DNA from 3 places in the Paenibacillus sp. tmac-D7 genome. Region 2 is predicted to be linked to each of the others. Evidence: riboswitches for the same ligand, from Rfam matches in the RefSeq annotation. Region 2 holds a riboswitch; each other region holds the start of a gene.
What was found. Region 2 has a riboswitch for cyclic di-GMP ahead of FKP33_RS04935 (methyl-accepting chemotaxis protein). Riboswitches for the same ligand answer to the same signal wherever they lie in the genome.
Positions count from the first base shown of each region.

Region 1: it holds a riboswitch for cyclic di-GMP, as region 2 does, so the genes downstream of both, FKP33_RS25030 (PilZ domain-containing protein) here and FKP33_RS04935 (methyl-accepting chemotaxis protein) in region 2, are expected to answer to the same signal.
Region 3: it holds a riboswitch for cyclic di-GMP, as region 2 does, so the genes downstream of both, FKP33_RS10050 (HD-GYP domain-containing protein) here and FKP33_RS04935 (methyl-accepting chemotaxis protein) in region 2, are expected to answer to the same signal.

Region 1 is NZ_VIDW01000066.1:4,034-14,409, forward strand. Features, by position in the region: gene ychF (redox-regulated ATPase YchF) at 1-589, opposite strand, end outside; gene FKP33_RS25025 (peptidoglycan recognition protein family protein) at 726-1,442, opposite strand; gene FKP33_RS25030 (PilZ domain-containing protein) at 1,585-2,292, opposite strand; cyclic di-GMP riboswitch class I at 2,386-2,478, opposite strand; gene tadA (tRNA adenosine(34) deaminase TadA) at 2,825-3,292, shown strand; tRNA gene FKP33_RS25040 (tRNA-Pro) at 3,351-3,427, shown strand; partial or broken gene FKP33_RS25045 (amidase family protein) at 3,541-3,714, shown strand; gene FKP33_RS25050 (LiaI-LiaF-like domain-containing protein) at 3,800-4,462, opposite strand; gene FKP33_RS25055 (hypothetical protein) at 4,464-5,678, opposite strand; gene FKP33_RS25060 (anti-sigma factor) at 5,671-6,183, opposite strand; gene FKP33_RS25065 (RNA polymerase sigma factor) at 6,180-6,704, opposite strand; tRNA gene FKP33_RS25070 (tRNA-Arg) at 6,879-6,951, shown strand; gene FKP33_RS27360 (hypothetical protein) at 7,019-7,189, shown strand; gene map (type I methionyl aminopeptidase) at 7,268-8,011, opposite strand; gene FKP33_RS25080 (hypothetical protein) at 8,210-8,389, shown strand; gene FKP33_RS25085 (hypothetical protein) at 8,510-8,653, opposite strand; gene FKP33_RS25090 (hypothetical protein) at 8,676-8,861, opposite strand; gene FKP33_RS25095 (hypothetical protein) at 8,879-9,226, opposite strand; tRNA gene FKP33_RS25100 (tRNA-Ser) at 9,462-9,551, opposite strand; gene serS (serine--tRNA ligase) at 9,598-10,376, opposite strand, start outside.
Region 2 is NZ_VIDW01000004.1:197,351-207,726, forward strand. Features, by position in the region: gene FKP33_RS04885 (IS3 family transposase) at 1-529, shown strand, start outside; gene FKP33_RS04890 (NTTRR-F1 domain) at 732-1,361, opposite strand; gene FKP33_RS04895 (cytochrome-c oxidase) at 1,642-2,022, shown strand; gene FKP33_RS04900 (cold-shock protein) at 2,153-2,344, shown strand; gene FKP33_RS04905 (DUF6509 family protein) at 2,472-2,768, opposite strand; gene FKP33_RS04910 (hypothetical protein) at 2,891-3,631, opposite strand; gene FKP33_RS04915 (DUF2569 family protein) at 3,884-4,366, opposite strand; gene FKP33_RS04920 (C40 family peptidase) at 4,573-5,082, shown strand; partial or broken gene FKP33_RS04925 (hypothetical protein) at 5,234-5,989, opposite strand; gene FKP33_RS04930 (YrzA family protein) at 6,162-6,368, shown strand; cyclic di-GMP riboswitch class I at 6,580-6,670, shown strand; gene FKP33_RS04935 (methyl-accepting chemotaxis protein) at 6,756-8,906, shown strand; gene yhfH (protein YhfH) at 9,116-9,298, opposite strand; gene FKP33_RS04945 (DRTGG domain-containing protein) at 9,501-10,376, opposite strand, start outside.
Region 3 is NZ_VIDW01000011.1:18,655-29,030, reverse strand. Features, by position in the region: gene FKP33_RS10095 (stalk domain-containing protein) at 1-64, opposite strand, end outside; gene FKP33_RS10090 (autorepressor SdpR family transcription factor) at 314-595, shown strand; gene FKP33_RS10085 (SdpI family protein) at 588-1,223, shown strand; gene FKP33_RS10080 (Fur family transcriptional regulator) at 1,496-1,894, shown strand; gene FKP33_RS10075 (winged helix-turn-helix domain-containing protein) at 1,867-2,697, shown strand; gene FKP33_RS10070 (Fur family transcriptional regulator) at 3,020-3,469, shown strand; gene FKP33_RS10065 (Dps family protein) at 3,505-3,945, shown strand; gene FKP33_RS10060 (hypothetical protein) at 4,014-4,406, opposite strand; gene FKP33_RS10055 (AraC family transcriptional regulator) at 4,709-6,268, shown strand; cyclic di-GMP riboswitch class I at 6,469-6,551, shown strand; gene FKP33_RS10050 (HD-GYP domain-containing protein) at 6,697-7,671, shown strand; gene FKP33_RS10045 (response regulator) at 7,710-8,069, shown strand; gene FKP33_RS10040 (DsbA family oxidoreductase) at 8,178-8,813, opposite strand; gene FKP33_RS10035 (ABC transporter ATP-binding protein) at 9,124-10,376, shown strand, end outside.

The DNA of each region.
Region 1 (10,376 bases), on a different contig from region 2:
GCAGGTGCAGGTCGCGGATCAGCAAGCGCTCCTCATCACTCAGCTCGACGCTGCGCGCCGGTTTATCGTTGTAGAGCGCCTCCTTAATGCGTTCGAGACACTCGACTTCCTGCGCATATTTTTTGTCGCCGCCCTTCATGTTCTTCCGGGAGCGATCGATTCTTTTGTCCACCGAATCCACGTCCGCCAAAATCAGTTCCAGGTTGATCGTCTCGATATCGCTGATCGGGTCGACCGTTCCGGAAACGTGCGTAATGTTCTCGTCTTGGAAACAGCGTACGACATGCACGATGGCGTCCACCTCGCGGATGTGGGCAAGGAACTTATTGCCGAGTCCCTCGCCTTGGCTTGCGCCCTTGACCAATCCGGCAATATCGACGAATTCGAACGCCGTAGGCACGATGCGATTCGGCACGACGATTTCCGCCAAGCGGGTCAAGCGCTCATCCGGCACCTCCACTACGCCGACATTCGGATCGATCGTGCAGAACGGATAGTTAGCCGACTCCGCACCGGCCTGTGTAATGGCGTTAAACAACGTAGATTTACCGACATTCGGCAAACCGACGATTCCACAAGAAAGACTCATATATAAACAGCTCCTTATGCTCTGAACGGAATTTCAAATCCTGACATTATATTATATCCCAAAAGTAGGCCCCGTGTCATCTCCCTATGGGAAAAACCCTCCTTCCATTCGGAAAGAGGGCATGGTGACGGGCGCGTTACTGCGGCGGCTGCCCCGAAATACGGCGAAGCTCATTGGCCAGCCTGTGGAACTCCGCCTTGGCCGCCTGATCTTCCGCTGTGAAATAGGAGGCTGATAGAAAGCCGATGATCTTGTTCGCATCCTCCGCGCTAATTCGTGTCTGCGGTTCCGGCGCGGGTTCCGTCACAAGGCTGGCCCGGTACTCGTTCACAACGTCCTGAACGAAGCTCTGGAACGTCTTGCCGAGCAGCCGCAGCGGCTCCTGCGGATCGCTTCTCCTTGCCGGATCCAGCATATAGTGCCCGACGATATCGGTAGCCGGGTTTAGTCCGTACCGGTAACAAGCATACGCAAGCACCCATACGTACCGCTTGTAAGATTCCGTCAAGCTGATCCTGCCTCCGTAACAAAGCTCCACCGCGCCCGCCGCGTCGTTGGCGTCGTCGCCGTAACGCGCGTTATCGGTCGTTACGTTGTACACGACGTGATAGGCAATCTCAGCCGGTCCGGTCAGGAACGGTATGCACTCGATGATCTGTTTATCGTCCACAAACAGATGCGCGGAAGATGACATTTCATTGCGGGTATTTTCAAAATAAGACACATTCGCTGCGGCCGTTGACCCCGGATTTCCCGTATCGTGGGCCACCATAAACCGGCAGCGGGCTAACGCCGTCTTCGGACGCCGCTGGCTCGGCCCCGTCAAATAGCGTGGAATGATCTCATATTTCATAACAAAAGCCACCGTGCTCACCACCCTGCGGACATTTCGGAAGGTCTCGGGCGCTGGGGGCCCCAGCCGATCCGACGAGAATCCTTGCCTTACGATCAGCATATGCGAGCGCCCTGCAAGAAGTCCGTGGCATTGCCGGCCTCTATTTGAATATACGTTTGTTAAAATCGTCCCGTTTCGAACTGAAATGGTTTTCCACTTGCTTTTTCAACACAAACGCCCGCAGCGCATTGGCTTTGTCCGTTGGCATGTCGATGTAACGCGCTCCGTAATAGATTACGGTTTCTCCCGGATCCAACCGTATGATCTCGACTTGGCACGGCATCTCGAAGCCCAGGTCCAGCCGAACGTCGGCCATAGCATGCTTGCTTAACTCAATATCGCTCGGCAAAATAAACCCGAGCCCGCTGATGCTAATATTTCGAACCTCCAGCGCGACATGCTCCTTCAACAATTGGATCTCCGCATTCGGTTCGCGGATCGAGAGCAGGTGTCCGTCATGTTTGACGTCGACCCGCGGGTTCTCCCGCTTCTCGGCGAACCGGTTCCGATTCTGAGGGGGGTTGATAACCATCAGCGCTCCTTGATCTTTAGCCACGACCGTCGATTGAAACGTATAGATTCCGCCGGGTGAATAGACCGTTAATTTAACCGTATCCCCAAGCTCGAACGCCTTGTATTCCGAAATCTCAACTTCAAGAATATCTCCCTCGGCATAAGTCAAAATGCCGGTCGAAACGAAATCCCGCTTCTCCACCGCCACCCGGCTGTTCAGCAGAATTCCGCTTGGGCTTCTATACGTTTCGTGGGTAAACTCGTAGGATATTTTTTCACTCGTAACGGACTTCATCACCTTCGTTACCACCTTTCGCTCTCATGTCTTCGGTAAAAAATAAGCTGCATCTCAACATGCGAGACTACAGTCTGTTCACCGGTGCGCCCAATCGGCGGCCAGGCTGTCGTCATCCACAATAAAGAAGACCTTAGACCCTAAGCTTTGCGTCCTTGCCTTTCGACAAGTTTGTCAAAAAAACGAATGATAACGACTATTTAACTAAACTTCACATCACCGAACTTGGGTACATATGCCCACATCTTGATCTCATTATAGGTGTTTCCTAAATTCCCTTCAAGAAAATTCACACTTTTCACAAAAAATTAACAGCGCTTTTCCGTAAAAAAATTATTCACATGTTAACCGTTCTGTGGATAACTTATATATCCACACCCGGACTTGCCCTACAAGCGCGATTTACCTACAATGGGGATAAGAAATTAATCCTATTTATCCACATACTTATCCACAGTATGTGAGTAAGAATGCTTGTTCGTTTTTCTTACCCGCAATCGACGAATGACTAATGATGAATGAGGTGTAACGATTGATAGCCATAGAAGAACACGAGTATTTTATGCGGGCGGCAATCGAAGAAGCGCGGAAAGCCGAAGCGAGCCGCGAAGTGCCGATCGGAGCGGTCATTGTTCGCGGCAGCGACATTATCGGCCGCGGTCATAACGTCCGGGAAACGGCCAAAGATCCGCTTGCCCACGCCGAACTGATCGCGATTAAACAAGCGAGCGAACAGCTGGACGCCTGGCGGTTGCTGGAATGCCGGCTTTATGTGACCCTTGAGCCGTGTCCGATGTGCGCCGGAGCGATCGTCCAGGCGCGAATTCCGCAAGTGATTTACGCATCCCCGGACCCGAAGGCCGGCTGCGCGGGGACGCTGATGAACCTGCTGCAGGAAGATAGATTTAACCATCGCGTCGACGTGATTCAAGGCGTTCTGCAGGAAGAATGCAGTTCCATGCTCACCCAATTTTTCCGCAGATTAAGGGGGAAGACGTAACCTAATTCCCTTTACAACGCCTATTTACCCATGCTAAAATATAATCGTTTCAGAAGTTCGAGACGTGGCTCAGCTTGGTAGAGCGCTTGGTTCGGGACCAAGAGGTCGCAGGTTCAAATCCTGTCGTCTCGACCATCCTATATGAACTACGAATTGCGGCGTAAACCGCAATTTTTTTATGCCCAAATTCCGATATCCCTCTCTTCTCCCGTTGTTTTCCCTCTCTCTCCCCTTCAGTCTATTTTGTTAGCCCGTTCTCCGGCTTCCCGGCTATCACTGTACCGGCCGGTTATACGACGGATGGCTTGGGGGTCGGCATCGAATTTTTGGGCCGTGCCTTCGATGAAGCAACCTTGATTAAACTGGCCTACGCTTATGAACAGGGCACCCATCACCGGAAGCCTCCCGTTCTGGTTCCTTAAGGCCAGGGTCCTAAACAATATCCCCTTCGTGCCGCTCTATTTCATACATAGCGGCCCGAAGGGGATTATTCGATATTTTCGACTCTTAGCCAGGGTTCGATTCGTTATGCGGGCCCTGCACTTCAACCTGCACGTCCTGCGGTAGCACTAACGTAACAGACATCTCCGGGTAGACCGAATTCAGGCCGCGGTAGACCGGAGGACGCTTCACCTGCACATACATCGTGTCGCCAACCGTTCGCACCGTGTAGAATTGCTCCTTGTCGACCGTCGGACGGTCTCCTTCCTGTACGCGGGTTCGGTAAGTGCCGAACAGGTGCATGGAACGCTCCGCCGTTTTGTCGATGCGAACCGGTTCGCCGGATGTTTGCACGACCAGCTTTTGGATGGCCGGATTTACCGGTTCCTGCAGTTCGGGCAAATCCGCCGTGACCTCGACTTCGCCTACGAGTTTGCGTACTTCATCCGTCACCCCGAGACCGGTCAGCATCGTAAACATGAAACAGCCGGCGAACAACACCCCGACGAACAGGACGCTCATCCAATCATACCGGATGACCTCGCTCTCTTTCTTGGCGATGAACACATACGCGAGGATCTCCAGGCCAAGCAGCACAAGGACAATCGGCCACCAGCGGATGAAGCTGGTGAATGCGCCAAGTCCCTGCCATTGCGATAAGAACAGGAGGACTCCGAAGCCGATCAGCGTGAGCCCCATCGACAACGTGCCTACGCGCCATTTTCTCAATCTACTCCCCCCGCTTCCCTTTCTTGCCGCCCCATAATAGGCGTATCCCCCCGCCAATCAGCAGTACCGAAACGATAAAGGTTTGAAAATAGGTATGGTACCAGTTCAACACCCGCGACCGTACTTCTCTCGGCAGCCAAAGATCAAGCATATTCAACAGCACCTGATCCAGCAAATAATACAAACCCAGACCAAGCAATCCGATTCCGATCCAACGCTGCCGGTGGACGAGCCAATCCACGATGGGTGCATCCGTCAACGGCTCCCTGCCGGATTTCGAGATCTGCTGCAGCGCGTCGAAGAAGCTGTAAAACCATAGAATCGGAATCAAGAACAAAAATAACGACAACCGGAGCGCATCCATAAAATAAACGCTGAACAGAAAAGCCGCCATCAGCTGCAATCCCCGTTTTTGCAGGCCAAGGTACATATGTCCCGCTCCCGGAAACATGGACAGCAGCATCGCAATCGTTTTGTTTTTCTTGCCCGATTCGCGGCCGTCCTGAAAATCCTCGAATATCGTCCGATCAACCAGCGTCTCGCCCCGCTGCTTCCGGTGTAACTGCTGGACGCAGTCGAATAACCCATAGAGCCAAATAATCGGCAGCCCGCCCAGCAGGACCAGGAAATCATCCTGATTCGTCACCGCGGTTAAAAAAACCGTTACAACCCCCAGACCGAAGAACAACGCCAGGAACGCGAGACCGCGCTGCATCAGCCCGAGCTGGAAGTGTCCGAGTCCCGGAAGGAAGGATAGAAGTATCGTAAAGTGACGATCGCTTACGCTGCCGGACGGATATTGCGGCGGCACGCTGCCATATCGCGGTGGTTCCCCTTCCGAAGGCCGCTCCCGCTCCATGTGTCGCGGCATAGCTTCAGGCCCATACGGCCGCTCAGAAGCTTGCTCAGGGCCATAGGAACGGCTGCCGGCATGATTAGGGGATCCCCATTCGGCATGAGCCGGGTAGGGCGGTCCTGCAGCAATCGTACGCACAATATCGAAGAGGCTGCCGAACCAAATCAGAAAGGCAATGATCAGCGTGGCGACTGCCACTTCTTCTATATTTTCCGATAGCAGGAATAAAGTCATGACCAACGATCCCAAGAAGGCCCCACCGAATAGAACGCCTTTCAATGCGCGGCCCATGTACAAGTGACCTAGACCCGGAATCAGAGACAACATGAATGCTACGGTAGGGTTTTTATGTCTATTCATCACGTTTCCCTCTCTCTTCTTGTTTCGGTTGAATGGCATCGAGCATCCCGATCGTTTTGTCCATCAGCTGGTCGCTGAATGAACGGTACGTTACGGAATCCGCCTCCGCATGCGATTTCGGATCCAGCGCATTCACCTGCTGGGTGAAAATTTGAAACACCCCCGAGCCCATCAATAAGAGCGTAACCGCCGCGGCCACCGCATAATGGAAGATCGGGTGCCGCGTCCATGCTCGCCGGTATGCGCTATGATGCAAATGAGCGTCGTGTCCATGTGAACGATCCGCCTGCTGCTCAAGATGCTCGTCCCACCGCAGCATCGTTATTTCCGTCAAGGTGTGCATATCCGGCTGCGGCAGACGCTCGGCGGCCTTGTCCAGGCAGGTCATATAAAGCTCCAAACAGTGGTCGCATGCCTTCATATGATCCTCGCAGCGGTCCCGCTCATCGGCTGACAGCTCATCGTTGATATAGAGCAGCCATGCTTCCTCCGAAATGTGGATCATCCCCGATCCTCCTCCTTCCATGCTTTGCGCAAATATTGTTTGGCCCGGTACAGCTTCGATTCTACGGTTTTTAACGCAATCTGCTGTTCCTGTGCAATTTGTTGATACGATTTTTCCTCAATATAAAAGGCGTACACGACGTCCCGGTAATGCTCCGGCAGCTGGTCCACATAATTGCGCACCCTCTCCCGCTTCTCCCGTTCGAGCAACGTATCTTCGACGGTATTCGGGCCCACTCTGGCCGCAACCGGCTCAAGCTCCTCCCAATCGGAGGTTAGCTGCTCCTTCTTGCGTTCCTTCGATCGCTTATAATCGATCGCCTTATTGACCGCTATGCGTGTAATCCATGATTTAAATCCTTGATGCCGGTATTGGGGGAGAGCCGCAAAGATGTTGATCAGCGCTTCCTGCGTCACGTCTTCGGCGTCTTTCACCGAATGGAGCACGCCGTACACCGCTTGAAACAAATAACGGCCGTAACGGTCGACAAGCTCGCGGAACGCTTCCCGGTCGCCCGCCATCAAGCGCGCAATCCAAGCTTCTTCCGTAATTGTTCTCCCCCTCCTCTCCTGTTTACTTAGACGAATCGAGCTTTACAAAACCCTGCAAGCGCATGGTTTATATTTTTTTCATGCGGATGTCTTTGTCTGGATTCCCTCCATGCCCTTCGGTATGTTATAATAACTTTGTTTCAAGTCCCCGTAGCTCAACAGGATAGAGCAGTCCTCTCCTAAAGGACCGATAGAGGTTCGAGTCCTCTCGGGGACGTAAAGTCCATTACATCCGGCGCATAAGGCTCGTCCCCCCGCGGAACACTAGGGCGGAGGTGATACGGATGGCCAATGAGCAGGATCAAACGGAAGAAATTTACCTTTACAACAACGAAGGCATTAATGATGTGAAGACCGATGCGACGGCAACCGTAACGACAACCGGTGTAGCCGCAAATGACAACGACGAAGAGACAAACGAACGTCGTAAGGATAACTGTTCCCCATCGTCCTAACAAACGAAGAAGGGCCCGCAGCTGCGATTGGATCGTGCCGGCGGGCTCTTTTAGTTTCCGAATTTTCTCTCTTTCTCCTTACTCCGTTAACACCCACGGTCCGTCTTTCGTAACGGCAATCGTATGCTCGAATTGCGCCGATAAACTGCCGTCCACCGTACGTGCCGTCCACCCGTCGAAATCAATGAACATTTCCAGCTTACCGGCGTTCACCATCGGTTCGATGGTGAACACCATGCCTTCTTGCAGTCGAAAGCCGCGTCCCGGCTTCCCCGCATGCGGAAAGGAAGGCTCCTCGTGCATCGACCGTCCGATCCCATGGGCGACCAGATCGCGGACAATCGAGTAGCCTGCTCGTTCCGCATGCTGTTGAATGACATGAACTACATCCCCGATCCTGTTGCCGACGACGGCTTGAGGAATGGCGAGCTCCAGACATTCCCGCGCGACCTGCACCAGCCGTGCCGCTTGCGGCGAAAGGTTCCCGACGGCGTACGTTTGGCACGTATCGGCGCACCACCCGTCGTAACGGCAGACGATGTCCATTTTGACAATATCGCCTTCCTGAAGAGGTTCTGTATTCGGAAATCCGTGCGCAATAACGTCATTAACCGAAGCGCAGGTAGCGAAGGGATACCCTTTGAACCCCTTCGTCACTTGTTCCGCTCCATGATCCGTAATGAACTTCTCGGCAAAATCGTTAATCGCGAGTGTTGTTATTCCCGGACGAATCATTTTTGCGATCTCTTTATGACATGCTGATAGAATGGCACCCGCTTTACGCATTTTCAGCATCTCTTCCTTCGTTTTCAAGATAATCATCCGCTATCCTCCTTCAAATTTACATGATTTATTTTACGCTTTTTTAGAATAAAATGCTCCTCTCGCAAAAATCATTATATTTTACGTAAATATGCTAAAAAAAACATTAGAATTCAAGGTTGCTTGTTCTCTTTTTAATTACCTCGTGGTAAAATAAGGGATAAATCTCGAAAAAATAAACCCGAGGTGGATATGGAGATGCCGGCAAACACTTTCTACATCGTTTATGATGAGTTTTCGATTTCCATTTGCACGTTAATGGATGATGTTTGCGAAGCCATCGCCGGCGGCGCTTTGTTATACGGGTATACGGATAATGAGGCCATGGCGCAAATTTTACTCAACGAATGCTTTCAAATCGTCGAAAAAAACAATTAACGCTCTCTCACAACTAAGCCCCTCACACACAAATAAAACAGCCTCCTACTCTCTAAAGCGTCAGCTTGCATCGAATATCTTTGATGCGGCCGCGCTTTAGTTGGTAAGAGGCTGATTTTTTTAGCCTTCGCCGTTATTTTGACGGCTGTGGTTTTCGTTTTTGATTCGCTTCGAGCCCGGCTTTGGTCCGGTCCGTTGACGCTGTTCGTTCTGATTCTCCTGGCCGCTCGGCGGGTTTACCGGTTGCGGAATGTCTTTAGGCATAATCATTCAGCCCCCTCTAGATTTATTGAATATCCGAGATACCGGATGCATGGGCGTGCTTCTTGTCGTGGTTAAGCGCATCCTGATGGCGATGGTCATTCGTTTGCTGCTGTACCTGCTGCGCTTGATGACTCGTAACGGCAATATGCTCGAGGTCTTTAACCACGTTCTGCAAATTTTTATCTACGTTGCTTTTATTTTTCGTCATCGTTCAATGCCTCCCTCTTAACGCGTCGTCAGCGCATGAAGCTGCTGCGCGCATTCATGGATGTGCCTTACGTAGTCGTCCACTAACGTCTGGATCACGTCCGTGCGCTCGTCCACATTGTTGCCATCGCGTTCCACATCGACCAGATCGACCTTTACTTCCCGCGAATCGACATACGTACACTTAAAGTCGAAGCTGTAGTCGTTTCGCCCTGCCGTTGTGATATGAACGCGAAGCACATTGGAATCAGCTTCATCGGCGAACACTTCTGCCCGGTCGGAAGCATTCAATACGGTTGGCAGCGTCCGCGACCATGCCTGAACCAGCTCCTGTTGATCGATCCGCAATTGATCCGATTTCGCCATGATGTCATTAACACCTCCATACTTATAAAATGCGGATTCTCCAACCTCTCTATACTTCACCCGGCGTTGAAAAATTAGGAACCGCCACGATTAATCGGGCTCGGCGCTCGACTCGACGACAACTACTCCTAGTGGCTGTGCCTGGCAGCGCCAGACATACTAAAAAGGCCACCGACGAAGTCGATGACCTTGTTGCTATCTATGTAGGCACGTAGATACCTGTTATTTAAAATAATGGCGGAGAGGGTGGGATTCGAACCCACGGTGCCCTCACGAACACGGCGGTTTTCAAGACCGCTGCCTTAAACCACTCGACCACCTCTCCGGGTGACAGATGCATTGTATCACAACTGCCAAACCGGATTCAAGCGCTAAATTTTACTGATGCGTTCGATGCCGCCCATATAAGGCCTTAACACCTCAGGGATGAGCACGCTGCCGTCTTCCTGCTGGTAGTTCTCCAGAATAGCCGCTACCGTTCGTCCTACCGCAAGCCCCGAGCCGTTCAGCGTATGCACGAACTCCGGCTTTGCTTTTGCTTCGCGGCGGAACCGAATATTAGCGCGACGCGCCTGGAAATCCTGAATGTTGCTGCACGATGAAATCTCGCGGTACGTATTGCTGCTAGGCAGCCAAACTTCGAGATCGTACGTCTTCGTCGATGAAAAGCCGATATCGCCCGTACAAAGCACGAGAACGCGGTATGGCAGCTGCAGCAGCTGCAGCACCTTCTCGGCATCCGCCGTCATCTTCTCGAGCTCCTCATTCGAACTCTCCGGCGTCGTCAGCTTAACCAGCTCCACTTTGTTGAACTGATGCTGACGAATCAAGCCGCGGGTATCCCGTCCGGCCGAACCTGCCTCAGATCGGAAGCAAGCGCTCAAAGCCACATAATATTTCGGCAGCTCTTCCACCGACAAAATATCGTCACGGTGATAGTTCGTCACCGGCACTTCCGCGGTTGGGATCAGGTAATAATCCATCCCCTCGAGCTTGAACACGTCCTCCGCAAACTTCGGAAGCTGTCCGGTTCCCGTCAAACTATCGCGATTCACGATTTGCGGCGGCAGCACTTCCTGATAGCCATGCTTGTCCGCATGCAGATCCATCATGAAGTTAAACAATGCGCGCTCTAGACGGGCGCCTAAGC
Region 2 (10,376 bases):
TTCGAATCAGCTTTGGGAGATGGACGTGAAATACGGCTATATTGCAGCAGAGCAGCGTTTCTTTTTCTTGCTCAGCCTGATTGACGTCTACGACCGATCGATTATCGACTACCACATGGGCCTCTCTTGCGAAGGGAAGCATGCCGCGCAGATCCTGCAGAGAGCGTTATGGAAACGGCAGCTCTTTGAGAAAGATCAGCTGCCAGTGGTTCGTACCGATAACGGCCCGCAATTTATCAGCCATGCTTTTGAAGAAGCATGCCTGGAGTATTGTGTAGAACATGAACGGATTCCTCCGAAAACGCCGAATAAAAATGCGCATATCGAAGCATTTCATGCCATTTTAGAACAAGAGTGTCTCTCCAGGCATGAATTTGAGAGTTATCAGGATGCATACCGTATCGTATCTGACTATCTCTTGTTTTATAATCAGCGGCGGATCCATGGCAGTTTGTATGATCTATCCCCGCAGGAGTTTCATCAAGCTATGCATCAGCAAGCCGTAAAACCGCTTGTGATTAAGGTATGATGGATAAAGCCCTTTACATGGAGGGGCGGGCATGATAGGCTTGTTAGCCTCGCGATGCATGTGTTATCCGCATCGCCCTATCGCGAAAAATCATGCCCGCTGGAGGCTCCATGTCAAGGGCGACAACGAGCGACAACGACGTAAATCAATGAGAAATTACGCAATCGTGAGAATAAGGGTGTAAGACTCTAAAGTTACGGGTTTAAACCGTTAGAGTTACGTTATTTTGGACATCAAACGGAACAATATCTGTAAACTGCTGGTTTAAAATTTGTGTTACTACACCTGTAGGTCCTGTTGCTCCCGTTGCCCCCGTTGCTCCCGTTACGCCCGTCGCTCCTGTCGCTCCCCCTGCACCTGTGACCACCAGAGCCTCGACATCGTCTACCAGTACGTCAGCCGTTCCGGCTTGCGGTAGCGCATTAATCGCGATCAACGCTTGCGTCGTGCCTGCAGGTGCCGGAGTCGTCACATTGTACACTTCGAGCCAAGTATCGTCCGTCGCCGCATCCGGAAGACGGGAGGAGATGTTGTTCACAATCAAACCGGTCCCCAGAAAGTTAAATAACGCGTCATAGTATGAAACCGAGGTACTGACGATCGGGTTCGGCAGGGCGCCAAGTTTGGCCAACGAAAACAACAGCTCCAGATTATCCCCCGCCGTGATCGGAACGAATTGGATGATGAACGAGTTTAAGCCTCCTCCATTCAGTTGCGCACTGAAGAACCCGGAATGGCTGTTAGCGCTGTTAATAGACGCGTTCAGCGATAGCCAAGGGACCAGCGACCCGGTTTCGAACCCCCCGTTTACTACAATATTGTTTAGCGGCAACTTTGCTCACCTCCATATTTTTAGCCGATACAAGTAGATTAACTTGAACCCACTTCATATAAAGTATGTCGCATAGATGAAGCCGGAGGACAACTATACATTTCCATTCATTTGGTAATAGTTTCATAGATTATACGGAACAATGACGTCTTCTAACCCTCGAAAAAAGGGCATGCACCGAGCAATGAATGGGCGATGCATATGGCACGTGTAACTTCTTGAAATGACGAAAGGCTCATATACTGAGAAAAGTACGACTATGGAAAATGGAGGGATTTTAGTGGCACAACGTTACTTGAAGCTGGCAGCGATTTATTTTACGGTGGGGGTCCTGCTCGGTATGGTGATGGGCATCATTCACGATTTCAGGCTGACCTCGGTTCACGCTCACTTTAACTTGCTCGGCTGGGTCTCGATGGCTTTATTCGGTCTTATCTATCATTTCTATCCGGGTGCGGGGCAAACCAAATTAGCCAAAACACACTTCTGGCTCCACAATATCGGCCTCCCGATCATGCAGATCAGCATCGCTTTGCAAATTACGACCGAAAATATGGCATTCCTGCCCATCACGATCGTGAGTTCACTGTTGGTCGTCATCGGCGTTATCCTGTTCACGATCAACTTGTTTCAACAGGTCCGTCCAACCCCTGCCCCGTAAAGGATAAGCACTTCGTAAGCTTAATGGGCACCTGGCTCCTCGCGGACAAGTTTTCGGTCTAACACTCCATAAGCTGCATATCATGTAAGAAATGCACTGGCAAACATGATGCCGAGGAGGAGGCCGTCAATTGTACAGGAAACCGGATCCGGTCCCCATTGAGGAAACATCCATCTGGCTGTGCGGCGAAGAGAGCTGCACCGGTTGGATGAGACAAAACTTCACGTTTGAAAAAAGTCCCGTCTGTCCATTTTGCAATTCGGATATGGTACAAGGCACGAGACAACTCCCTGTTCTGATTAATAAGTCGATAGAAGCGTAATTTCCTATGCAAAAAGACTACCCGAGAGGCAGTCTTTTTGCATGCAGGGGTATCCGAACGAAGAAGAGGCCCTGTAAACGGTCGAACGGGTTTGGGATTCGGGAGAGCCTGTCGGCATTCCCTTATCCTACTCCGCCGCTTGCGCCAAATGCTCTTTACAAAACGCATCCACGAGCGCAATCTCATCGTCTTCCATCTCAAACTCCAGATAACGTTCCGTCGTTCGCTCGAAAATTTCGTATTTGACAATTCCGCTGCTGTCTTCTTCGACTTTATAAATGACCCGAATATACAGGCCCTGTTCGGAGTACAATTCGTCATCCTCGGGCACCTCGATATCCAGGACGAACTCGTACCGCTTGCCCGCTAATATTCCATAAGGGTCCTTGATCAATTCCACTTCATATCCGGTAACCGTTAACATTGCTTCATTCCGCCTTCTGTTTCTAAAGTTAGTAAACGTGTGATTCTTTCATTATAGGAAGCTTCCTTGAGAAAAACAAATAAGGCCGGCTTGAAGCAGCAGCCGGCATTGAATAGGTCGTTCTATTTGTTCGGATTTATCGCAACCAGATCTGCAGGGCTCTGCGGAATGATTTCGTACGTTTCGTATTGACTCAAAATGCCTGTAATTTCATAGGTGCCCCCAACTCGAATCTCATGAAGATCAAGCAGACCCTCCATCGCAACCAGCGTAATGACGTTCCCTGCTTCATCCGCGACCGGAATGCGGTAAACGCCATCCGTGGGCCCGGCAGGAAGCTCCTTCATTTGTCCGGGCAGCTTTACCAGCTGTCCTTTCAACGCTTCCGCTCGTCCGGCATGATTCAAATCGGCCATTTGCAGTGAGCTCGGTGCAGGTACGGACTTATTCTTTTGCAGCACCTGAATCGGGGCGGTTGTCGGACGAATCTCCAGAAGGCCTTGGCGGTCGCCAACCACGCCCGTCACCTGAATCCGATTCCCCGCCTTCGCATCGGGACCCCGATAATCATAGATGTGAATGCCTCCGGTTTCGTCTTGAATATGGACCGACCGCTTCCCGCCGCGGATTCGCACCTGATTCTTCACGACGACCCCTTGTACGGTGACGAGCTGACCGGGGAGGTCTTTTGCTTCCATTACGGATACGAGCGGCGCTTCCCCGGTAGACGTACGCAAGACTTCGTTCCGGAATGCCGCGGCAGGCCCGATGCTTCCCGCAATCGCTTCAAACGGGATAGCGGTCAAGCTCAGAAGGATCAGCAGCATGAGGTGAGCAGCGTATTTCTTAAGCCAATGTTTCAATGAGATCCGCCTCCTGAGAGTACTTCAGTCTATAGGTATAGGATAGAAGACGGATGTTAACCGCATACGTGAACTATGTAAACATTTTGTTAAATCAGGCGCTCCAGCAGAAGGCCCCCACAAAGGTGCAAAGTGCGCATCCGGCTCCGCCCCAGCGAATGCCCGAGGCGGCCGCGGCTGCAACGTTTACGACGAGTATACCCCATTTGCGGGAAAACGATTCTAACGGCTTGAATTCCGTTCATCAAACCGTTACTCGGTAAAAGTAGCTTTTACCCGTTTGGATATATGAAAATACATCATCCAGATCCACGATACGATTACCGTCAAGCCGGTATTCGCTGCCAGCTTCATCTCATCGATGCTTTCCTTTTGAACGGCGTACAAATACATAGCGATCATCAAGCTAGCCCCTATATTTACGAGATAATAAGCCTTCATTAAGTTTGGGAGCGTCCGGCTTCTCTTCCACCATTTCGCAATGAGGATCAGATATACAGGAATCGACAGCAGGCTTAACGTATAAGAAAAGTAATAAAGCGGCTTGCTGACCGCAGCATTCGAGTCACTCATAAACAAACTGACAAGCGTTGCCGCCAACGAATAAACAAGGCCTACAGCCGGCAGGCTCAGCCATCCTCTAATGCCGGCAAAGACTTGATTCGTATCCGTTAGCTGCGTTTGGGCCAAATTCCCCGGACTCCCTTCCTGCAAGTCATTTTGGCTTGAAACCATGCTTAGCTCCCCCTGCTATTGAGATTTATCGATGTCAAGAAATTTTTCATTAAACTTTTCTAATGAAATTTTAATAGTAGCGGCTCATCCCAGGCGCGAAGGGCTTCGCTCCGACCGCCGGTAATTCATGGAAGTTTAAGATATGGTATCGTTGTTCTTGCGGACAAGCCGTATCCAAACAACAACCTAAAGGGAGGAAATAAGAGATGAACAACACGAAGAAAAACCGTCTCGGTAAAACCTTGGTGGGAGTCAGCCTTAGCCTCTCCCTGTTTTTTTCGGGCAGCATGTTCTTGGCGCCTCAGTCGGCTCAAGCGGCCGTCGCAAGCAATGCTTCCGTAGCGGACAAAGTGATCTCAACGGGTAAACAATATCTCGGGACACGTTATCAATTCGGAGCTAAAGCCGGAAATACCAAAGCCTTTGACTGCTCCTCGTTCACGCAATATGTATTTAAACGAAACGGCATCAACATTCCCCGTTCGTCCAGGGACCAGGCTAAAGCTGGCACCTATGTTCCAAAAAGCAAGTTGAAGCCGGGCGATTTAATCTTCTCGGATACGAACAGAGACGGGGTTATTAATCACGTCAGCATTTATATGGGCGACGGAAAAATACTTCATACGTATAAAGTCGGCGTGGGAGTTACCATTTCCAATTTTAAAGGCAGCATTTGGGACAAGACTTACGTAACAGCACGTCGCGTGATTAAATAAGGGGAATACCTCTAGGCCATTATTTTATTATCTCATAGCTTGACTGCAAACATGCAGAGCTCACGAAGAGCTCTGCTCTTTTTTTATATTCATAGCCTCATCCCCAAGTATATACCTTCATCTATTCGCTGCCGGAACGCGGTTTCCCTGCTCACATCAGATACATCGCCACGATCGTCGTGACCGCCAAGCCGATCAGCACCGGCTTCAGATTGCGCCGCGCCAGCTCGAAGGGGCTCACGCCGCAAATCGCCGCCGCCGGAATGAGCGCCCACGGAATAAGGGTTCCGCCGCCCACCCAGACGGCCGCCACTTGCCCGAGCGCGGTCAAGGTGGCCGCAGCTGCGGCGCTTGCGCCTGCAAACAGCTGCGCGACCGAGCCAACGAGCGAGATGCCGGAGAACCCGGAGCCGTCCAGACCCGTAATCGCACCCGTAACGGCCAACGTGAGGGCACCAACCGCATCGTTTAACGGAACATTGTGAGCGAGCGCAACGCCAAGGTCGTTGACGATGCCGTACGAGCCTTGGGGAAGGCGGTTTGCCGAACAGTTCGGTGAACCATCATAATCAGACCGATCCCCCAGAACGCTAAGGCCGGCGTACGCAAAAATCGGGTCAGCGGCGCGACCATCATCTCGTTCACGCCGGTTTGGATCAACACCCTGCTCATCGCCACGATGATGGAAATAATGAAAATGGTGCCGATCAATTCCTTCGTGGCATAAATAAAGCTGTTAAAAATACCGGCTACGGAGACGCTTAAGGTTTCCGTAGCCAGCAGGCCGAGCGTCAAAATCCCGACCACGCAAATCATGGCCGTGTCGCGTCTCATAATTAAGAAGCGCCATGCTGAAAACGATAAACGCGAGGTACACGCCATGCAGAGGAACCAGTTGAATATCCACTCGAAACCACCCTCCCGCCTTGACTCGTGAAGCCCTACATCCTATGCAGGCGATGGGATAGGCGTTCGCGGAGGGAGGAGCCGATAACGGAAAGTACGTGCATCCGTCCCGGCATACTGTTAAGATGTGATCATAAGAGCAGCATACTACCCGAGATCGAGGAGGATTTACCGTGGAGTTCCGTTTGGAAAGAATCGAAAACAAGGTGGAGTTTTTTCAAGCGTACGACTTGAAATCGCTGGAGCGTCAAATCGACCAGCAAATCGAAAACAACAAAGCGCTCATGTTGGACGTATTTGCCGTTCAGCACCACACCGTATTTGATCCCAATGCGGGCAAGTTGTCGTACAGCGCCGTCGTTCATTTTAAGGCGAAGTAAAGCGGCAGGATGCGTCCCAAGCGGCCAGGCTGCGCAAATCCGGACCTGCACCGGAGGCGAAAGCCGGCCGCCGCTCTCCGACTCTAGTGCGATAGCATTAAGACGAAAAACCCTTCCATTCTACATTATGGAACAACTTTCTACAAATCTTTACAATTCTATTACATAATAGTATGATAAGCTCATATAAACGACTGGATCTAGGAAATAAGACACGAAAAGGCACACTGTACGAAAGTGCAGGCCGCAAAGCTACAGGGGCTTCACGAAACGGGAGTTTCGTATGCCAGCCAGCTTCCGAACGCTCGGCTCTGGTACCTGGCGCGGAGACCGGTGATGGCTGGTCTCTTTTTTATGTATTCAATCAACAATCAGGAGGGCATTAGCATGGTAAAGGGCAATCGAACTCAGCGCAGTCAGAAGTTCCTCATTATTTTCACCCCCGGCATCGGGCTTATGAACCGCTTCAAATATGCCAGTAAGTTTTTATTAATCGGACTGCTTGTGCTCGTACCGCTCAGCATCTTCTTGTATTTGCAATTGTCCGCGTCCGCCAAAGAAATCGCTCTCACCGAGCAAAAGCAGGTCGGTCTGGAGTACGTGAGCCGGTTAAACGACTTTCTGATCGCGGTCGATGTTCACCGCGCATTGATTGTCGGTTCCATTCACGGCGATAAAGATTTGAAGTCCCAATTAGCCGCCAATGAGGAAGCCCTGAATCAAATCGTGGCCGGGCTGAACGAATTGGATGGCCGGTTAGGCGAGAGCTTGAATTCGACGGAACAATGGAAAGCTCTTCAATCGAAATGGTCGGAACTGAAAGGAAGGGGCGTCAGCCTCACGGGTCAAGATGCATTGGACCAATACGGTGCCATCTTGACGGATACCCGGGCGATCATCACGAAAATCGGCAATGCGTCGCATCTCGTGCTCGATTCCCAGCTGGACAGCTATTATTTAATGGACTCGACAGTCCGCCAATTTCCCACTCTGATGGATCGCGTCGGACGAGCACGTGCTCTGGCCGTTCATTACGCGGGGTCAAAGACGCCGATTTTCACCACGGAAGAACGAACCCTGACATCGCTGCTGGACCAAATCCGCACGTCGATGGATACCGTTAAAGGCAACCTTGAATCGCTCCGAACGGAGAACGAGATGCTGAGCTTCGAACTTCTCGATGCTTGGCAGGAGCATAACCAGCTCGTACTCCAACTGAATCGCTGGATAAACAATCAGATCATCATACCTAAACAAGTAGATCAGACTCCCAAAGCGGTATTCGATGACCTGTCCAATCTCATCAAGCAAACTCAAACTCATTACGACACCGAGCTGAAGGCTTACGAGCATCTGCTGCAGACGAGGCTGACTGGCTTGCATCAGAAGAACACGCTGTTCGTCTTGTTGGGTCTGCTCATCCCGCTCGCTTTGCTCTACATTTTTATCAGCTTTTATTTGTCAGTCAAACGAGCCGTCTCCGCGTTGGAGCAAACGGCCACGGAAGTGACAAACGGTAATCTCACCTCGCGGGTACAGCTTCAAACCCGGGACGAGCTTGCCATTGTGGGCAACTCGTTCAATCAGATGACCGAGGCGTTCCGCAACGCCATTCAGACGAGCATTACCGTATCGGAACGGGTGGCGGTCTCCGCCCAGTCGCTGACGCAAAGCGCTTCCCAGTCGACCGAGACCAGCAATCGGATCACGGATGCCATTCAGGAAGTTGCCCAGGGTGCGAATACACAGCTGAAGGGCGCGGAAGAAACGTCCACAGCCATGGAAGAAATGGCTCAGGGCGTACAGCGGATCGCCGAGACGTCCTCCAGTGTCTCCGAAGCCGCAACGCAAACGTCCCAGCTTGCGCAGAAAGGGAACGACGCTGTCCGCAAGGCTGTCAAGCAGATGGAAAATATTTACAAGCACGTCGACACTTCCGCCAAGGTCATTGAGGAGCTGGGCGCACGATCGCAAGAAATCGGCAGCATCAGCAGCTTGATTACGGACGTCGCCATCCAAACGAATTTGCTGGCGCTTAACGCCTCTATTGAAGCCGCTAGAGCCGGCGAACACGGGGCCGGGTTTATGGTGGTCGCTTCCGAGGTGAAGAAGCTGGCAGAACAAACGAAGACGGCCGCCGCTCAAATTAGCGAGCTGATTCAACACATTCAAGGGCAAACGAAGGATGCGTCCGTACATATGAACGAAGGCGTACTTGAAACGAAACGAGGTCAAGAGGTCATCAAGCAAACCGGTGACGCGTTCGAACAGATCATGAGCGCGGTCGAGCATGTGGCCCATCAAATTCAAGAAGTATCGGCGGCCGCGGAGCAAATGTCGGCCGGTACGCAGCAGGTGACCGCCTCCATGGGCGAAATCGTCAGCATTTCCCGCGTATCCGCCGACAATGCGCTGCAGGTGTCCTCATCGTCGCAGGAGCAGCTTGCGACCATGCAGGAAATTCATGCATCCGCCGAGGCGCTGCATGCTTCGGCGCAGGAGCTTCAGCAGGTAATTCGAAGGTATACGGTCGTATAAACCGCCATCATGGCTTTAGCCGGGCTTTTTCAAGAGTCGATCTCTTGGAAAGTCCGGCTTTTTCTATACCGCATGACCCAAGCTGTCGATTTCGTTTGCGTTTGGGGGATCCCAAAAACAACAAAGAAGATCGCACCCGCACGAACCGTATTGGCTTCATGGGTTGCGATCTTCTGTTGTTTGGACGGCTGCGATGGCTGCACCCTCCCTCATTCGTAAACAACGGTGTGAAACGGTTTGTTTGTATTGACCGGGGATAACGGATAAAAGTTCGACTCATTGCATTGAAAGCAAACGTTCGTGTGACAATCTGCAAGCTGCTCCACCGATTGTCCGCACTTCTCACAGCATTTGGGCTCGAGCGTCTCTAGAAACCGGGTTGATTTCATCATCATAAAACCCTCCACTATCATATAATATTTTGATCTGATGTGTTTTATTATATAACAGTATTCGAAACAGTTCAAGACTTTTATTCATTATTATATAACATTCGTGAAAGGTGTATGCGTCTTAACCAAAGAAGCACCGGCCGATTGCGCCTTCGCGCATCGCCAGTGCTTCCTTATCGATGAAACTCCAGGGACGGCGGCCTTACAAAATGCGCGCCGTTACCATCGTTCTCGCCACTCGAATCCCATTGCTTCTTATTTCCAGATCCATTTTGCAAAATCTGCGGCTTAGCTCAACGATCGTCGGTATGATTTCGATCACATCGTCAATTTGCAAAGGCACCAGAAAATAACTGGAGGAGCTGTCGATGATCAAATCCCCCTTCTTCTGCTCCTGTACCGTTCGGTAAGCGGCCCTGATGATGACGGTCGACAAGACGCCTTCCGAGACCAGGCCCTCAAAATTCGTCATCTGCGGGGTTACCGTCCCCTTGAAGAACAGCTTGCCGTCCTTGTCGCGCAATTCTTCAAATCCGGACCAAATTTGTACCTCATACGTTTCCGCATTTTGCGGCTGCTTCTGCATGTATTGCATCGCTTTCATGACATCTTTACGGCTGATGACGCCGATCATGCGCCGCTCTGCATCAATAACCGGCAGCAGCTCAATGCCTTCCCACACCATCGTATGACCGGCGGAAGCGACGGACGTTCGCGCGCTGATGACAAGCGGATGGAGCGTCATTAAATTGCCGATCGTTTCGGAAGGCTTGGCCCCCAGGATATCTTTCGTCGTCACCATGCCCACCGGTCTCATCTCTTCATCCACGACCGGATAACGGGTATGGGTCGTTTCCACGACCAGCTCCTGCATCTCTTCCACCGTATTGGTCGGCCGCAAGGAATAGACCGGGGAATCCTTGCGGATGATGTCCTCGACGACCATAATTTGCTTCTTGATCAACCGGTCCTCGATCGCCCGGTTAATCATCGTCGCCACGGTGAACGTATCGAAAGTCGTACCGATGATCGGCAGTTCCAGATCGTCGGCAAGCTTCTTGACCTCCGGAGTCGTATC
Region 3 (10,376 bases), on a different contig from region 2:
CGAATAAAGCGAGGGCGATACCAAAGACGAGCAGCAGCTTCAATGAACGTAACATCGGTTTCATGTGAACCTCCTGTGTGACTGGCTTCATATGTTGTTATCTATTCGCTTTTCTACGCAAAAACCCCTTTTATCTCCTCATAAATTAGGAATAAAGTCGGGGGTTGCCGGGGGATTCGGAGTTGGGAAGAAGAGTAGGCATTTATTGCATTGACAAGGCTGGACGTCAAAAGGTATATTAAAAACAGCTAGATAGTTAGATATTTATCTAAATATTTAACTTTAAATTGCAAGAGAAGGTGTGCCGATGTCGATCAATCAAGCCTTTAAAGCGTTATCCGACCCGACTCGAAGGAAAATCCTCGACCTGCTGAAGGAAAAGGATTTGACGGCCGGCGAGATCGCCAATCAATTTCAGATGACGAAACCGAGCATCTCCCACCATCTGAGTTTATTGAAGCAAGCGGATCTGGTCCGGGACGAACGTGAAGGCCAGCATATTTACTACTCGCTGAACACGACGGTATTTCAAGATTTGTTGAAATGGGTGCTGCAATTCCAACAACTACCGGAAGGGAAGGATCATCATGAATAAACCATGGTTTATTTGGCTGCTTCTTGCGGCGTCTATTGTTGCCGGCATTGTTCTGTATCCGTCGAGGCCGGATCTCATGCCGATTCATTGGGGCGTTGACGGACAGCCGGACAACTATGCGCACAAGGCGGTTGCTTTGTTTCTCGTCCCTGGCATTTTGATCGTTGTCCACAGCTTGCTTACGTATTTGCCGAAATTGGATCCGAAGAAAGAAAACTACGGCAAATTCCAGTCTTCGGTGAATGTGATCCGGAATGTGATTATGATCGGGCTGCTGGTGCTGCATGCCTTTACAATTGCTTACGGATACGGATTCACCTTCAATATGAACTATGTTGCGCTGCCGTTTGCAGGAATTGTGTTCATCGTCCTGGGCAACTATATGCCGCGGTTCAAAACGAATTATTTCATGGGCGTCCGCACCCCCTGGACGCTTGCGAGCGAAGAGGTTTGGCGTAAAACCCACTATTTGAGCGGCAGAGTATTTGTGGCAGGCGGCGTACTTCTGCTGCTAAGCGTTTTCCTGCCAGACGCTGTGAAATTCGTTTTCTTCATCGGACTCATCGCTTTGACGACGATCGTCCCTTATCTCGGGTCCTATATGTATTACAGAAAGTCAAGAGGCTAGCAGATCTGCCGGCCTCGACCCGGGTTCATTGGCGGAAGGTGAAGCAGAGAAGCCCGCAAACCATCAGCGCCCGTCCGGCGGGTGCCCGCCAGTAAATGCGCGGCAGAAAGGCCATGCTCTCAAGTCGATCGGACTTGATGGGGCATGGCCTTTCTGCCGCTGCGATCAGCGTTCGGCGCCAGTGGCGGGGCACGCGCGGCCGGGTGTGTATTGACCTTATTCCACTATGGATTTATACTAAATCTAAATATAATCAGAGGGAATGAACGCTAATGACCAAGCTCAATTTAACGACGCAGCGTAAAGCGATCTATGACATATTGCAGCATAGCGACGATCACCCGACGGCGGCGGAGGTGATCGAACGGCTGCGTGACAAAGGCCATAACTTTGCTTACGGCACCGTATATAACTCCCTGCGCTATTTGTCCGATATGGGGTTGATTCGCGAGCTGAAGCTCGGGGAAGCGGCCAGCCGATATGACGCCCGGACCGACGATCATCATCATATCTTATGCAAGCGATGCGGCCGCGTCGATGAAGTGTTAGCCCAGACGCCTGCCGCCTGGGTTCAGGCGGTCGAGCAGGAAACGGCGTACTTGGTCGATCATTCGCACGTGGTGTTCGAAGGGGTGTGTCCGACATGCAGAAAATCGACAATTCATTCATGAAGCGGGCGTCGCTGGACATCGGGCATCCGGGGTTCAAATCACCGGGCCAAACGGCAGAAAAGATGGGGCGACCCGTCGAAACAGCCATTGGCGCTTATTGCAGCGAAACGCAGCGGGTTGCGGTCATCAGTCTGTTCCCCGAGAGGCTGCGCGGACTGGTTGGCGAACTGACGGCGCGGTGCCTGGATGTGCTCGTCTTTCACCGCTTCGATCCGGCCGTCATGGACGGACTGCCGCTCGAGCTGGTCGTCATTGACGCAGCCGCGGCTGCGGAAGCGGGCGAGCTGGCCGAGCTGCAGGCGGCCGTCGCCGATACGCGCAGCCGCGCGCGCTTCCTGTGGCTCGTGCAGGAGAATGCGCCGGCTGCGGATTTGGCCAATGCCGAAACGATCGTTTGGCCGATGCCGCTTTCCGATGCCGTACAGTGGGTGGAGGAGCTGCTGTCGGCGGCGCAAGCCGAAGCCGTGACGACGCCGGTTGCAACCGCTAATGGTAACAGCGCCGTCTACACGTTTAAGGATTTGACCCTCGATCCGAAGAAGATGACGCTTTCCCGCGGCGGCAAGCGCGTCGAAGTCACGAAAACAGAGTTCGAGCTGCTGCTTCTGCTGATGCAGGAGGGTGGAGCCGTTCTCACCCGCGAGGAAATTATGGATCGCGTCTGGGGCAGTCAATATTTCGGCGGCAGCAACGTCGTCGACGTGCATGTCAAAAGCTTGCGTAAAAAGCTCGGCGATCCCGCCGCGGCTCCGATCTATATTGTCACCGTACGCGGTGTCGGCTACCGGTTGGCGGACGAGTAATCGTCCGCTAACGCTTGTTAGCAGGATCTTCATCCTATCTTCATGAAAACATCATCTTTCCTTCATGAACGGACGGGTATTCGATGGTATTATCAATTTATAGATTTAGACTGAGTCTAAATATAAAAGGAGGTTGGAACCATGAACACGCAACAACCTGGACTAACTTCGAATCAAGGCTCGCCTGCTGCAGATCACTGTAATTTCTACCGGGCCGATTCGGGATAAAGTGTGCCATTGGCCGACGAACGGGGTATCGATATCGGAAAGCCGTATGACACCGGGAGGGTAACAGCAATTGCGAATGGAAAGGCGGGATACCATGAACGTGACGATCGAAGAAGCGGTCGAGCGCTTGAAAGCATCCGGTATCCGGATGACGGCGCAGCGTGAACTCATCTTGGATTACCTGTATGCCAGGTTGTCCCATCCTTCGGCCGAGGAATTATATGAAGCCATTTATGCCGATTATCCTAGGGTCGTCAGCATTACGACGATTTACAAAAATATGCGGGTGCTGCGCGATTTGGGCTTATTGAAGGAGTTTTATGTACGTCAAACCGGAATCGCCCGTTACGACACGAACGTGCTTCCGCATCATCATCTGTATTGTGTCCGATGCGGAAGGGTGACGGATTATACGGGGGCGCTGCCCCTGCCGTCCATCGAGGTGAGTCCGGGGTTTCAGGCGCACAGTATTTTCCTGGAAGTAACGGGTACCTGTAAGGCATGTGCCGTCCTGCAGCGGCCGGAGCGAGGCATTGCGATCTAAGAAGCCGATTTGAAAAATAAGAGGAGGAATTTTAAATGAGAAACCAACTGACGGATATGATCAACAAACAAATTGCCAACTGGACGGTGCTGTATGTAAAGCTGCACAACTATCATTGGTATGTGAAGGGTCCGCAATTTTTTACGCTGCATACGAAGTTCGAGGAACTGTACACAGAAGCTGGGCTGCACGTCGACGCACTGGCCGAGCGGTTACTCGCCTTAGGGGGCAAGCCGGTTGCAACGATGACGGGGAGTCTGGAAATCGCATCGGTCCGGGAAGCCGCCGGAGAGGAATCGGCCGAACAGATGGTGGAGGTGATCGTTAACGATTTCAGCCTGATTATCGGCGAATTGAAGCTGGGCATGGAATACGCCGAATCGATTCAGGACGAGACGACGGGCGATTTGCTGCTCGGTATTCACTCGGCGCTTGAGAAGCACGTTTGGATGTTAAATTCGTTCTTGGGCAAATAAGCTTTACTGTTTGACGGGGGCGAGCCCCGCAGCCAGCCGTAAGCGAAGCCGATTTCATCGTGCTCCGCTTACGGCTTCTTCATTTCGTACCAGGTCCGATAGGCTTCGATGTTGTCCGGGGAATCGTCGGAGGCGTCGGACGTTCGGAAATAGCGGGCGAAGTAGGCGGCTTCCGCCGTCTCCGCGTTGCCGTCGCTGTTCACCGTGAAGTGAACGTAGGACACTTCCAGCTCCCACTTCACGGAATGGGCGGCTTCGTTGACGTGCTCGACAGTGGCGAAAGCTTTCACCCGCTCAAGCATCGCTTCGAGCACAGCCGGGTCCGGCAACCCTGCCGTGTCGGCCCGGATGGTCAGGTTGGGGCGCGTGAATGTAACGTGAACGCGCTGCACCGATGGACTCAGCTGCCGCAGATCTTGGCGCAGCTCCTTCACGGCAGGGGTAGACACGGAGTGTGTCACGCTGCACCCTCCGAGCATCGCTGACCCTAGGATAAGGAACAAGGCGTATAGGGCCTTCCATCGCATCGGCATCGTCTCCTTGTTCGAGCGTAGGTATGATCAATCATAACACATAGGGAGCCGTAAGCGGGGCAGAAGCGTTCCTTGCCTGCCCGAGGCCGAGGGGCCAGGGATCGCTCCGAACTGTCGTGCCGATCGTGATCCATGTCTTCTGCCCCTCCAGGTAACATTTAGCAGCTTGTTGACAATGATTTTTATTATCACTACTATTTTCTATGTACGCGGAAGGATGTGAATGCAGAATGTTGTACGACAGCACCCAACTGCACCAGCTTTTGTTCGAATATATGAGCACGGAAGAGTTGAAAATCCCATGCCGTTCGCAAGCGGATGTCTCGACAGGGGACGAATACGCCTTCGGCTTCGTACAGCAGGATAAGATTCGCGTCACGCTGCGCGCTCGCGGTCAGCGGCTTTCGGGCAACGTGCTCGGCGGCGATTTGTTCCTCATTCCTCCGGGCAGCGCATGCACGTTCGATAACTTGTCGGCCAATCATACGGCCGCTCTGGTCGTCATCCGCTTCCAATGCGTGCCGAAGAAGCTCCACGTCTTACCGGCTTCACCGCTGCCGATATTCACGGAACGTCTGGAGCTGATCCGCCTCCGCATTCCTCAAGTTCGGAGCTGGATTCAAGATTTCATCGGAGACTCCGGCGACGACGCGGCTCATTATTATCAGCTGCAATCGCATCTGTACGGATTAGCCGCGGCCTACATGACGACAATTCAAAAGCCGAAACAGCCGGAGGCGGAGCTGCTGGATTACGTCGAGCAGACACGTCAGTATATGGTGGAGCGGTATAACAATCCTTTCGATATGGAGGAGATCGCGCGTTTGTCGGGGGTCGGATCGAGCCGGTTTTATCAGGCGTTCCGCCGCCATACAGGGCTGAGTCCGCACAAATACATGACGAAAATCAGGCTCGACATGTCCTTGTCGCTGCTCGCGGATTCCTCGCTGCCGATCCTTGATGTGGCGCATTCGGTCGGGTATCCGGACGAGTACTATTTCAGCCGGTTGTTCAAGAAGCATATGGGGATGTCTCCGACCGAATATGCGTTGTCGGCGAGAAGGAAGATCGCCTGTCTGGCGCCGATCTTCCTCGGAGATCTATCCGTGCTCGGCATTACTCCCCATCTCGTTCTGGAACGCGGGTGGTGGGAAGCTCCGGAGGAGGGACTGCGCAAGGTAGCGGTGGAGGCACCGGAGCTCATCTTCATCCCGCCGGTAACGGATGATGTGTATCGCGCCTTGTCCCGCATCGCTCCGGTCGTCATGCTCGACTGGAAGCGTTATTCCTGGAAAGAACGCCTGCTCGATATTAGCCGGGCGCTCGACATATCGACGGTAGCCGAGCGTTGGCTGTCCTATTTCGAAGTGAAGACGGAGAATGCGCGTTATCTGGTGCGCAAACGGCTCGGGGACGAGTCGGTGCTGCTTGTCAACGCTTCGGGTCTGGGGTTTCGCGTATTCGGCATGCAGATGCGGAAGATGAAAGATTTGTTCTACGACGATCTGCAGGTGACGCCACCGGCACTTGTCCGGAACATGAGCTTTCTCGATGTCGCTTCGGTGCAGGAGCTGTCCGAGCTTGACAGCGACCATGTGGTGTTCCTGGTCGATATTGCCGATTCGGAGGATCGCTGCGCGGAGCTGGAGCATCACTGGCGGAGCCTGAACCGGGACCGCCCGAAGAAAAACTGCTTCTTCATCCGCACCCGCCAACCGCTGATGAACAACGCCGCTGTGCACGAGAGCCTCGTCGACCAAATGGTAAGCCACTTGGTGCAGTATACCTGACCCGGCGATTGCCAGAAACGCAACATAATTCGTGGCTCCAGGCAGAAAAACCAAAAGTGCGAACGCATAAGTTTTATACGGCAGGACCGTCCGACGCTTCGGGCGGTTTTTTTGTTCGACAAAAAGTGATCATTATTTACAATATTAGTTCGTATGTGCTATGCTGAGCTAAGAGTTTATATGGAAATTAGTTCTAACAACCTATGTAAAGGCAAACTTATTGAAAGATAAGGACGCAAAGCCACAGGTCTAATGCGGAAGCTATGACGGCTGGGCTGCCATCGAGGCTAGATCGCGACAAACTACCTGATATTTGGCTGAGGTAGTTTCTTTTTTGAAGGTCGAGTAACGAGGAGCAGCGGTAAGGAACTTCAACGGCGGCGCATCGGACAAACCAATCGACTTTGATGAAAAGGGAAGTGAGCTTGATGAGATTTATCCCGATTACCGAATACAACGAACAAGCCATGATGCTGGCTCAGCCCGTATACGACAACAAGCGGCGCATGCTGCTTGCGGCCAACAACACCATTCATCCGAGGTATCTGGAGAAGCTGATCCAGGTCGGCATCAAGCAATTGATCATTGAGGACGCCGAGTCCAAGGGGATCACCTTGGAAGAAATGATGGACATGCCCACCTGGATGGATGTCATCGACAACGTGCAGGAGGCTTATGCCGCCGTCAAGGCGAAAAAAGCTTTTCCCATCCGAAATGTGCTGACAGGCGTCAGCCGTCTGATCAGAGAAGTTCAAAGCCGGCCGGTCGTCATCCCGGTGCCTTCGAGAACGCTTGCGGAAGAGCTGAAGCCTTACGCTCATGCCGTCAACGTGGCTTTGCTGGCGCTCCAGGTCGGCAAGGCGCTCGGTTACAACGACCTGATGCTTCGCGATTTGGCGGTAGGCTGTTTGCTTCACGATATCGGCAAAGTGACGGCGCAACAAGAGACGGGGCATCCCGAGGCCGGCTTCAACCTGATCCGCGGCATTCGCGAATTCAGTCTGCTGTCGGCGCATATTGCGTATCAACATCATGAAACCCTCGACGGCCATGGATACCCGCGCGGCATCTCCGGGGCAACCTTTCACGAGTATGCGCAAATTTGCGGCGTGTGCAATCTGTACGAGAACCTGATCTCGGTGCAGGATGCGGCTCCTCACGATGCGATGGAACGCATCATGGCTACGAGCAGCATCAACTATAACGCGGATGTGGTCAAGGCTTTCGTAAGAGCCGTTCCCTCGTACCCGCCAGGAACGAAAATTCGGATGCAAACCGGCGATAACGCGATCGTGACGAAAATCACCGATCATATGCAGCGGCCGGTCGTTCGCTACCTGACGACGGGACAAGAAGTTTCATTAGCCGACAACCCTACGCTCATGATTGCCGGCTGCTGTTGATCGGCAGTTCATTTTAATTTCGAAGGAGCAGACAACGGATGGCTAACATTATGATCGTGGATGACGCAGCTTTCATGCGCATGATGCTGAAGCAGATGATAACCGAGTTCGGGCACCAGGTGGTGGCCGAAGCGCAGAACGGCATAGAAGCCATTGCGGCTTATGAGAAGTTTCGCCCGGATCTGGTGACGATGGATATTACAATGCCCGATATGGACGGGATCGAAGCCGTTAAGAACATTAAGAGCATAGACGCTGGCGCCAAAATCATCATGTGCTCGGCAATGGGGCAGCAAGGGATGGTTCTGCAGGCCATTCAAGCAGGGGCGAGGGATTTTATCGTGAAGCCGTTTCAGAAAGATCGGGTAGGCGAAGCGATCTCCAAAATTTTGGGCTAGCGCATCGCCGGCCAGAACAAGGGATTTGATTTTCATAACGGAAAAAAGCAGCCTCCCTTCGGGAACGACGGCTGCTTTTTTGTTTTACGGCTGCGCCTGGCTAACGGCTTAGCCTTGTGCTTCGGAGACGATTTGCTCCATCACCTTGATCATTTGCTCAGCGGGATAAGCGCCGGAGAGCGCGTACTTGTTATCGAACACGAAGAAGGGAACGCCGGTAACGCCGATGCGAGCCGCTTCTTCCTGATCGGCGTTCACCCGCTCGGCGCCTTCGCCTTGCTCCAGGCGGCTGCGCAGCGTTTCGGCGGCATGTCCCTGGGCTGCGGCGATAGCCAGCAGCACCTCCAGCTGCGCGATATCCTGGCCATCCTCGAAGTAGGCCTTCATGATCCCGTCTACGAGCGCAGCTTGCCGATCCTCCGGCAGCAGCGCGACGAGCCGATGCGCCAGCAGCGTGCTGGGCATCCGGGTCACCCGATCGAAGCGGAAGGTGACGCCCACCGCCGCGCCCGCTTGCGTGACGCGCTCCGTCACCTGCGCTACCCCGGCGGGACCGCCCATCTTTTTGCCCATCGCGTCGTGGAAGGGAAGTCCTTCGGGCGGCAGCGACGGATCAAGCTGGAACGAGCGGACGCGAATCGTCGCTTCCTTGCCGCCGGACCATGCGGCCAAAGCGTCCTTTAAGTTTTGCTTGCCGATCCGGCACCAAGGGCACACCATATCGGAGTAGACGTCTATTTGCATAAAGCAGCACCTCCACTTTAATTTCATAAGTAACTCTAGTATGGGACATTTAGGGGCGGATGGCAATATAAGATTAGAATCAGGGACAAGCAGAAGCACGTTCGTGAGTTTTGTGTTTCGACCGCGAGTATGGCATGCTGGGGAGTAGCATTTACCCACCCGCGCCCGCGCACAGTCTGCTGCCGATTGCCGGACAGACGGCACGCCTTGTTCATATATCGTTCACGCCGCACTGGTACACTGGAAGCATCGGGCGAACTAAGAGCGCCGCACCATTCAGCACCCGATCTGAAGGAGGAATTTCCTTTATATGACACAAGAAACCTCTCCATCGACAGCCGGCTGGAAACCGTTCGTCCGGCTTATTCTACAGACGAAGCCGTCCAAGACGCTGCTCGCGCTGGCGCTTTCGCTCAATCTCGTCACGACGCTCTCGGGACTCGTGATTCCCCTGCTGACGAAGCATGTAGTCGATAACTTCTCGCTCGCGAACCTGAATGCCGTGCAAATGGCCGGCATCGGTCTCGCTTTCATCGCGCAGGCGGTTACAGCCGGCATTTCCACGTATTTGCTCAGCCGGATCGGCCAGCAAATCGTCTCCAATCTGCGGCACCGGTTGTGGCAGAAGCTGCTCAAGCTGCCTGTTTCCTACTACGACGAACACCAGACGGGCGAAACGATCAGCCGCATGACCAACGACACCGGGGTATTGAAGGGGCTGATCACCGAGCACTCGGCCAACTTTTTCACGGGCATCATCTCCATTGTCGGCTCGCTCGTGATGCTGTTCTATCTGGATTGGAAAATGACGCTGCTCCTGCTCATCGCGCTTCCGCTCGCTTCCGCCGTCCTGGTGCCGCTGGGCCGGCAAATGTACAAAATTTCCAAAGGGCTGCAGGATGAGACGGCCGATTTCACGTCCGTACTGACCCGTGTGCTGTCGGAAATTCGCTTGGTGAAAGCCTCTAACGCGGAAACGCGGGAGTTTGAGAACGGGAGCAGCGGCATATTGAAGCTGCTCCGTTACGGCATCCGCGAAGGTAAGGTGCAGGCCGGGATCGCGCCGGTCATGTCCTTTGTCATGATGCTGATGTTCGTGCTGATCATCGGTTACGGCGGCCTTCGGGTATCGTCCGGCGCGCTGACGGCGGGAGCGCTGGTGGCCTTCCTGCTGTATTTGTTCCAAATCGTGCTGCCTACGACGCAGATTACGCAGTTTTTCACACAGTTCCAGAAGGCGAAAGGGGCGACCGAACGCATCATCGAGACGCTTGAGGCGGAAGAGGAGTCCGTCTTGGGGCTTCCGCTTGAAAGAGCCGACCTGCCGATCGTGCTGGAAGGCGTGTCATTCGCTTACAAGGGCGGCGAAGCTGTGCTTAAACAGGTGACGTTCACGGCGGAGCCAGGCAAGGTTACAGCCATCGTAGGTCCGAGCGGGAGCGGCAAGACGACGCTGTTCTCGCTGCTGGAGCGATTCTACAGCCCGACTGGGGGGACGATTAAGCTGGGCGAGGTTCCGATCGATCGGTACGCGCTGCCTTCGTGGCGCAGCCGGATCGGGTA